2 regions of the Candidatus Contubernalis alkaliaceticus genome follow, and region 2 is predicted to be linked to the other one. Evidence: riboswitches for the same ligand, from Rfam matches in the RefSeq annotation. Region 2 holds a riboswitch; the other holds the start of a gene.
The links. A riboswitch is a leader RNA that binds a small molecule or an ion and turns the genes downstream of it on or off. The one in region 2 is predicted to bind cobalamin.

Region 1: another riboswitch for cobalamin. It lies ahead of HUE98_RS13765 (DUF2292 domain-containing protein); the one in region 2 lies ahead of HUE98_RS15355 (zinc-dependent dehydrogenase).

Annotation. Positions count from the first base shown of each region.
Region 1 is NZ_CP054699.1:2,749,760-2,754,194, forward strand. Features, by position in the region: gene HUE98_RS13755 (TIM barrel protein) at 34-1,032, opposite strand; gene HUE98_RS13760 (hypothetical protein) at 1,074-1,241, opposite strand; gene HUE98_RS13765 (DUF2292 domain-containing protein) at 1,372-1,527, opposite strand; cobalamin riboswitch at 1,659-1,851, opposite strand; gene HUE98_RS13770 (IS1634 family transposase) at 2,417-4,129, shown strand.
Region 2 is NZ_CP054699.1:3,092,493-3,096,927, reverse strand. Features, by position in the region: gene ispF (2-C-methyl-D-erythritol 2,4-cyclodiphosphate synthase) at 1-213, shown strand, start outside; gene gltX (glutamate--tRNA ligase) at 484-1,959, shown strand; cobalamin riboswitch at 2,488-2,662, shown strand; gene HUE98_RS15355 (zinc-dependent dehydrogenase) at 2,726-3,808, shown strand; gene trpD (anthranilate phosphoribosyltransferase) at 3,969-4,435, shown strand, end outside.

The DNA of each region.
Region 1 (4,435 bases), 340 kb from region 2:
TGCAATTAATTTGCAATAGGTAATTAGTTAGACCTATGTTAGAACGCAACCGTTACGCCCGAGAACCTTATTCTGCAATTGGATGGCGTGCTCCAGTTCTTTTAAAGATCCAGTTAATACTTCATATACCAGATACTCAGGCTTCACCGCCTGGATAAAACTTCTAACACCTTCATGGTCAAAGATAAGATGCTGATCTATATGTTGAATATGCTTTCTTGCCAGCAGGAAACGCTCCCAAATGTCTTCTGTTTCCATCAGTATTTGTTGATTTTCAGTAAAATTTCTTTTCAAGTAACTTCCCGGCAGCGTTTTATTTAAATGAATACCCCGAATGTATTTTTTTAAACTTCCCAGGTTATTTACCTTTTCTAAAAGATATCTGCAAGCCTCATGACCATTTTTAATTTCCGGATTGGTAATTAACAGGTGTCCTGTATCCAGCATAAATCCCTTCCGTGGATATTGAACTTTTTCCAAAAATTTTTCTATCAGCTTCGGATTTAAAAATGTCAAACCCGGCCACCACAAATTTTCAAAAAGAAGATCCACCCCCAAATCCTCCTTACCGAAGACCTGGTTAACCAGCTGGGCAGCAGCCTCCAGCACATCCCAATCACTATATGTAAATTCCCAGGAATAAATATGTTCGATATCAACGTGACTTACATGAAAAACTACATAATCTGCTTTTAAAGCCACCGCTTTTGACAGTTCCAATTTGTATTGGTCAACCATAACTTCCGGCTCTAATCCACCGTAGAAACTTTTTATATTATCCAAAGATTTGAACTGCCTCAACAGTTCCTTATGGTCTCCCCTCCAAAAATCCAGCCACATGGGCCAGTAACACAGATGGATACCTTGTATTATTTCTTCAGGGATATCTTCAACTCTGCAGCAGCCGCCGTGAATTATTAATTCCAATCCATCCAGCTGGTTATTACTTATAAATTTTTTTATTGTATCCCAGTTGTGATTAAACCAAGCCATCCTGTTTTTAAAGGTACAAAAATTAACCAGGTGCTTCATAATAGAAACATCCTTTCGGAAAAAACATCCAATAAGATTATTTAACGGGAAATATTTTCAGATATTCTTTCTAATACATCCTCAAGACTGTCTCCCTTCACTGTAGGATAACGTTTGTCTATATCCTCTCGTATTTCTTGAACATTTCTTCCGTGCTGCAGCAGCACAAACATTCTTTTATAAATACCGTATGCTGTACTTACGTTCATTTTTCTCCCCCTTTCTTTTAATATTGTATTTGTATTGCCACCCAAAAAAAAACAGAGAAATACCATAATGAAATGGCACCTCTGGTTTTCCAGTCAGTACTATTTTTATTCTGTAAACTTAAACTTTGAATTATAATTTAATAGATTTTTTTAGCTCTTCAACCCTAATAGGCTGTTTATCCTGAATTATAACCTTTACTTCACCAAAATTAATATTACGTATTAAAAATATAAGATTTTTTTCCTTTTCACTTAAATCAATTTTAATAAAATTATTACGTTCCAAACCGCTCCCCCCGTAAAAATTTATTTAACTTAACCAAAATAACCTTAGTTCTTCAACGGAAGAACTAAGGTACACGAGACTAAACTTATACAAAGTCTATCACATACACCCCTCCTTTCCTGCGAAGAAGGTTACGTGTAATACAGCGGGTAGGTCTCCTGGCTTACAGATCGTAGCATGCTTCGGCCTTCCCGGAATTAAGTCCAGTGGCATTAAAGAAACAAACTCCCCGTTTACAGTGGCGCGACCGCCCAGGATTTACACCTGGTTCCCTGTTATTCTCCTAAAAATAATGAAGAAACACCCGAGCATATTATTTATTTTTTAATAGATTTCAAAAATCTTTCCTCTTAAGTTTAAAAAATTTTAAACAATTAATTTACCTATTATTCATTTTACCACAGGTTTATTATAAACACCATAACTTATTTCACCATTATCTTCTTGATCTTCTTACCATTTTATAACATTTGGACACAGGTTTCAATAATTTATTTTCACTTTTTTTCTACTTATTTATTCAATTGGGGCTACTTATTTATTTATATTATGGTATATTTGCCTGACATTTAACATCGCTGAAATGGTAACCACCCCGGTGACGGCGGGGATGTAGACATTTCCATCAAAATGATTAGCCATGCTGGGTTCGAAATAAATATTTTGCCCCGGCACCTCTTGCCCATACTAGTCTCGAACAACAGCCTAAAAAAGTATAGGGACTGTTCATTTCCAGCTTGGCACGGGTCTTTGACAGTTGAATAATGAACACATGTCTTAAAAGCCTTGAAAATAGGGCTTTTTTTATTGCAAATTTGTCAATTTTTCACCTATTTCTATTGAGTATTATTGAGTATTATGTTATAATATAAGGGATTGGGGGGTTAATATGAGATTGTCTATTTCGAAATCAAAAAATTCCACATCTCTTTACGTAATTAAATCAACTTATGAGAATGGTGTACATTCATCAAAGATTGTTGAAAAACTTGGAACAGTTAATGATTTGAGTAAAAAGTTAAACGGCCAGGATCCCATTGAATGGGCAAAGAAATACATAGCAGAGCTGAATCAAAAAGAGAAGGAAGAAAAGCTTGATGTGTTGGTAAAGTACTCACCTTCCAAGGTCATTACGAAAGATGAACAGCGCTCTTTTAACGGTGGTTATCTTTTTCTTCAACAAATATACTATCAACTTGGCCTTCACAAAATATGTAAAGAAATGTTAGGAAAATACAAGGTTACATATGACCTAAACTCCATACTCTCCAGATTGATTTACGGAAGAATAATCTTCCCTTCATCTAAGCTCGCCACTTACCAACTTTCCTCAAGATTTATAGAACAACCTAACTTTGAACTTCAACATATATACAGAGCTCTTGAAGTTATTGCTAAGGAAACGGATTTTTTACAATCATCCTTGTACAACAACAGTTTAAAAGTTTCTAAGAGAAATACTGGTGTACTTTATTATGATTGCACCAATTATTTTTTTGAAATTGAACAGGCAGATGGCGATAAGCAATACGGTCCATCAAAAGAGCATAGACCAAACCCAATCATTCAAATGGGCCTATTTATGGATGGAGACGGTATCCCTCTTGCATTTAGCATCAACAAAGGAAATACAAATGAACAATTAACACTAAAACCCTTAGAAAAGAAAATTCTATCTGATTTTAATCTTTCTAAATTTATCGTATGTACCGATGCCGGTCTAGCGTCCAAAAATAACAGAAAATTTAACGACAGGGAAGAACGAGCATTTATTACAACTCAATCAATTAAGAAATTAAAAGCACATCTAAAAAAATGGGCACTTGATCCAAACGAATGGCACCTCTCTAACGATGTAAAAACCTATGACATCTCTAAACTAGATGATGAGAAAGCTAAAAATAAAATGTTTTACAAAGAACGTTGGATTAAAGAAAATGACCTTGAACAAAAAATCATTGTGACGTACTCTATCAAGTATAGAGATTATCAAAGAAAAATCCGTAATTCACAGATAGAACGTGCACAAAAAACAATAGATTCAAATCCTACAAAAATAAAAAAATGTAATCAGAATGATTGCAGAAGATTTATTAAAAAAACTAATTTTACTCCTGATGGAGAAATTGCTGAAAAAGAAATATACAGTATTGATACAGAGGTTATCGCTAAAGAAGAAGCCTTTGATGGGTTTTATGCTGTATGTACAAACCTTGAGGATGATGCTTCTGAAATAATTAAAGTAAACAATAGACGATGGGAGATTGAAGAATGTTTTAGAATTATGAAAAGTGAATTTAAAGCCAGACCTGTTTATTTAAGCCGTGATGACAGAATAGAAGCACATTTTACAACTTGCTTTATATCCTTAATTATTTACAGATTATTGGAAAAAAAGCTTGGTGAGAAATATACCTGCAGTGAAATAATTAGAGGATTAAAGGATATGAACTTTCATGAAATAAAGGGGGAGGGTTACACTCCAACATATACGAGAACTGACTTTACTGATGATTTACATGAGGCATTTGATTTCCGTACAGACTACCAGATTATAAAAACAAAACAAATGAAAAAAATTTTTAAAGCGACAAAAAAATAAAAACATTACTCACTTTTTTGAATACAAAAAAAGCTTGATAATCCTTGTAAATCAGGGATCATCAAGCTTTTTGCTTGTAACAACTGTCAAAGACGAGATTTTACCACAGGTTTATTATAAACACCATAACTTATTTCACCATTATCTTCTTGATCTTCTTACCATTTTATAACATTTGGACACAGGTTTCAATAATTTATTTTCACTTTTTTTCTACTTATTTATTCAATTGGGGCTACTTATTTATTTATATTATGGTATATTTGCCTGACATTTAACATCGCTGAAATGGTAACCACCCCGGTG
Region 2 (4,435 bases):
GGATACCAGATCGTCAATGTGGATACAGTTGTTATCGCTCAGAAGCCAAAATTGGCCCCTTACATAGAAAAGATGACGCAAAATATTGCTTCCACCCTTGGAGTAGATGAAAAAGCCGTCAATGTGAAAGCAACTACCACCGAAGGATTAGGTTTTCCCGGCCGAGAAGAGGGAATAGCAGCACAGGCAATAGTATTGCTTTCAAGTATGTGAGAATATTGCCAAATTGTCAAGGGGACGGTTCTTCTACAATATTATTTAAAACTTTTTTTTAGAAAATTTCATTAGGTTTAAAATCCGTTTAATCTCTTTTTTTTAGGGTATAAGACCCCCACCTCTAAGCGTTAGCGTAGGTGGGGCTTATAATCAGGTGGAGTAGAGTCTCCACCTGATTCCCCGATGTTTAAGCTTGATGAAACGAGTTTACTCATAAAAATTAAAATGTTGTAACAAAAAATATAGATGAAAGTCAGGAGGTATACAATTTTGGATAGAAGAGTGAGGGTTAGATTTGCCCCAAGTCCTACTGGGCCTCTACATATCGGTGGAGCCAGGTCGGCTCTTTTTAACTGGCTTTTTGCCCGAAAAAACGGTGGGGACTTTGTAGTCAGGGTTGAGGATACCGATGTTGAGCGTTCTACCCTGGTATCGGAAGAGGTTATCTTAGATGATTTAAAATGGTTGGGGATGGCCTGGGACGAAGGGGTTTTAGTGGGGGGAGAGAATGGGCCTTATCGGCAGAGTGAAAGACTGTCCCTTTACAGCACTTACTGGGAAAGGCTTTTAGAGGAAAAGAAAGCTTATCCCTGTTATTGTACCGAAGAGGAGTTGGAAGCGGAAAGGGAATCCTTGCGGAATAAGGGACAAATGCCCAGGTACCTGGGAAGGTGCAGGGATTTGACTCTTGAGCAGCGGCAAAAGCTTGAAAATGAAGGGAAAAAGCCAACAGTCCGTTTTCAGGTACCCCAAGGGGAGATTATCCCGGTGGAGGATTTAGTCCGGGGCAGGGTAGAATTTGAAAGCGATGGAATCGGTGATTTTGTTATTGTAAAGTCAGACGGTATTCCTACTTATAATTTTGCGGTGGTTGTGGATGATGCGTTAATGAAGATTAGTCATGTAATCCGGGGAGAGGAGCATCTTTCTAACACCCCCCGGCAGATTATGATATACAAGGCCTTGGGATTTGATATGCCTGAGTTTGCCCATATTTCCTTAATCCTGGGGGAAGATCGGTCTAAAATGAGCAAGAGGCATGGAGCCACTTCTATTCAGCAGTATCGTGAGAAGGGTTATCTTCCCCATGCCCTTTTAAACTTTCTGTCCCTTTTAGGTTGGGCGCCGGAGGGGGAAAGAGAGGTTTTTTCTCTTTCCGAACTGGTGCAGGAGTTTTCCCTGGACCGGGTTTCCAAGAGCCCTGCGGTTTTTAACTTGAAGAAACTGAACTGGATGAATTCCGAGTACATAAAGAAGGAAGCACCGGAGGTCATCGCCGGGTTGGCTTTGCCTTATCTGGTAGAGGCAGGGCTCTTGGAACAGGATCTGACAGATGAGCAGAATGATTGGCTGGTAAAGGTAATATCCCTTCTGCAGGAACAACTGCATTTTATTGAGGAAGTGGTGTCTTTCATTCAGGTGTTTTTCGGGGACAAGATAGATGCGTTTACCCCAGAGGCACTGGAAATGATGAAGGAGGAATCCTCCCCCAGGGTAGTAGAAAGATTTAGAGAGCAGATATTGCAGGAGGAGAACTGGGAGGTGCCCTCCATTAAAGCAATTTTTAAGGGAATCGGAAAAGAACTGGGTGTAGGCGGCAAAAAGCTGTTTCAACCGGTACGGGCAGGTTTGACGGGAAGCCTTGAGGGCCCCGATCTCCAGAATTTAATTCTTCTTTTGGGACGGGAACGGGTGGCCATGCGTTTGGCTTTTACATTGGAAGCCTTAGAACATAATTTTTAAAGGTAAATACCGAAATACGGGGACACCATACTTAATTAGGGAAATAAGGTAATTCAGTATGGTGTCCCCGTATTTTTCCATGGCCAAAAGAGGACGCTTCGGCTTTTTCAGCGGCCTGATTACCCGAGGATTTTTCTAGAATTGATTTTAACTTGATTCACTATAGGGAAATAACGGCGGTAGGAGCTTACGGCTGTTCTCTGGAGCACAGTCGGCAGGCTTTGCAGCTGTTCAGGAAATACGGGGACACCATACTGAATTATAATAAAGAAATATTTTAAGTGAATTCGTTTTAGCTTTGCTGAAACATCGGGGAATCAGGTGGAGACTCTACTCCACCTGATTAAAAGCCCATATACACTAACGCTTAGAGGTGGGGGACTTATTTCCTAAAAAAGAGAGATAAAATAATTCAGTATGGTGTCCCCTTATTGTTCCTTATTGTTCGGTGGTAACTACCAGGAAATGTTTACCATAAATTACTATATTGACATTTCTTTGAATTGCTAATAGAATAATAGTGAAAAATAAATATTATTAGTTCCAGGTGCCTAAAACAGGAGAATAGGGAATTAGGTGAAAATCCTAAACGGGCCCGCCACTGTATGGGGAAGCCGGTACCGGCAGCCACTCCGAGAGGGGGAAGGCGGTATCTTAGGTGATGAAACCGAGTCAGGAGACCTGCCTGGAATGAATGAAAAGAGCTGCTTTCGTGCTCAAAGCAGGCTGTAACGTAGGATGATGGAAAGTCCACGCTGTAATTAGCGTGGACTTTTTTATTTCTAGTATAAAGGAGGGATTTCAACTGAAAGCTGCTGTTTTGGAGGGACGAGAAAAGCTGGTAATCAGGGAAATTGAAACACCCCAATGTGCCGGGGGGGAAGTTCTAGTCAAACTGGAGGCCTGCGGAATCTGCAGGACGGATATGAAGTGTTACTTAATAGGCCAGCGTGACCTTAAGCTTCCCCGTATCCTGGGGCATGAAATAGCCGGCACAGTTTTCGCCATAGGAGAGGGGGTAAAAAATGTAGTGCCCGGAAGCAGGGTGCAGGTGCATCCGGGAATCTTCTGTGGGGAATGCCATTACTGTCGGCAGGGCTTGGACAATATGTGCGACTCAATTAAAATCATGGGGTTTAATTATGATGGAGGTTTTGCAGAGTATCTTCGAGTTCCCCTCCAGGGAGTTCAAAACGGAATATTAAATGAGATACCCCTGGGCCTTTCCTTGGTAGAAGCCTCCATGACGGAGCCCCTGGCCTGTTCATTAAATATGCAGCAGTCTCTGGGAGTACAATCTCCAGACACGGTTCTCGTGGTAGGGGGAGGCAGGCTGGGGATATTAAATGCAAAATTAGCCCGGCTGCGGGGAGCCCAAAAGATTATACTGCTGGAGCAGGATCTTGGAAGATTAGTTGGAGCGGCAAATTATGAGTTTGATTACTGCATAAATCCGTTAAAAACATCTGCTGAGAAAGAAATAAGGATGCTTACAAATGGCATGGGGGTTGACGTAGCTATCCCCTGCTGCCCTGGTCCTGAGGCTGTCAGCATCAGTTTAAATGTTATGGCCAAAAGAGGACGCTTCGGCTTTTTCAGTGGCCTGATTACCGAGGATTTTTCTAGAATTGATTTTAATTTGATTCACTATAGGGAAATAACAGCGGTAGGAGCTTACGGCTGTTCTCTGGAGCACAGTCGGCAGGCTTTGCAGCTGTTAGGGGAAGGGGCAATTCAGGTGAATGATATGATTAGCGGCATTCTTCCGCTGGAGGAGGTGGAACAGGGGATTTGCCGGGTTAAAGAGTTGAAAGGTTTGTCCCTGGTTATTAATTTTCTTGATTCTTAAAGAGGGGTGAACTTTGGGAGTTTTTGATACCCTGTTTTGCAAATATGTAAGCCCTTTTAGTAACTTAAGCAATACTGTTGATTTAAGCAGAGGTTAATAATTTAAAAGCCTATCACATGATGGATTTTAGTTAAAAACTATAAATAAGGGAGGAAGTAGTATGTCAAAAGGAGATGTAAAGGAGTTTGGAGCGGTTATATCAAAACTTATTAAAAAGGAAAACATAACCCGAGAGGAATCCCGGGATATGTTTTATGAAATCCTGGATAATGCTCAAAGCGATATGCACCAGGGTGCTTTTCTGGCAGCACTGGCAGCCAAAGGGGAAACGGCCGAGGAGATTGCCGGTGGTTGGGAGGCTATTTACGAATTGGATACGGTAAAAGTTGTGCCGGAGACGGAAGGCCCTCTGGTGGATAACTGCGGCACCGGAATGGACTCCATTAAGACCTTTAACATCAGCACCGCTGCTTCAATTGTGGCGGCAGCTGCAGGAATTACTATGGCCAAGCACGGTGCTCGGGCCATTACCTCAATCTGCGGCACTGTAGATATATTGGAAGAGTTGGGGGTGGATGTGGAGTGTGGCCCCCAGGTGGTGAAAAGAAGTATTGAGCAGGCGGGTAT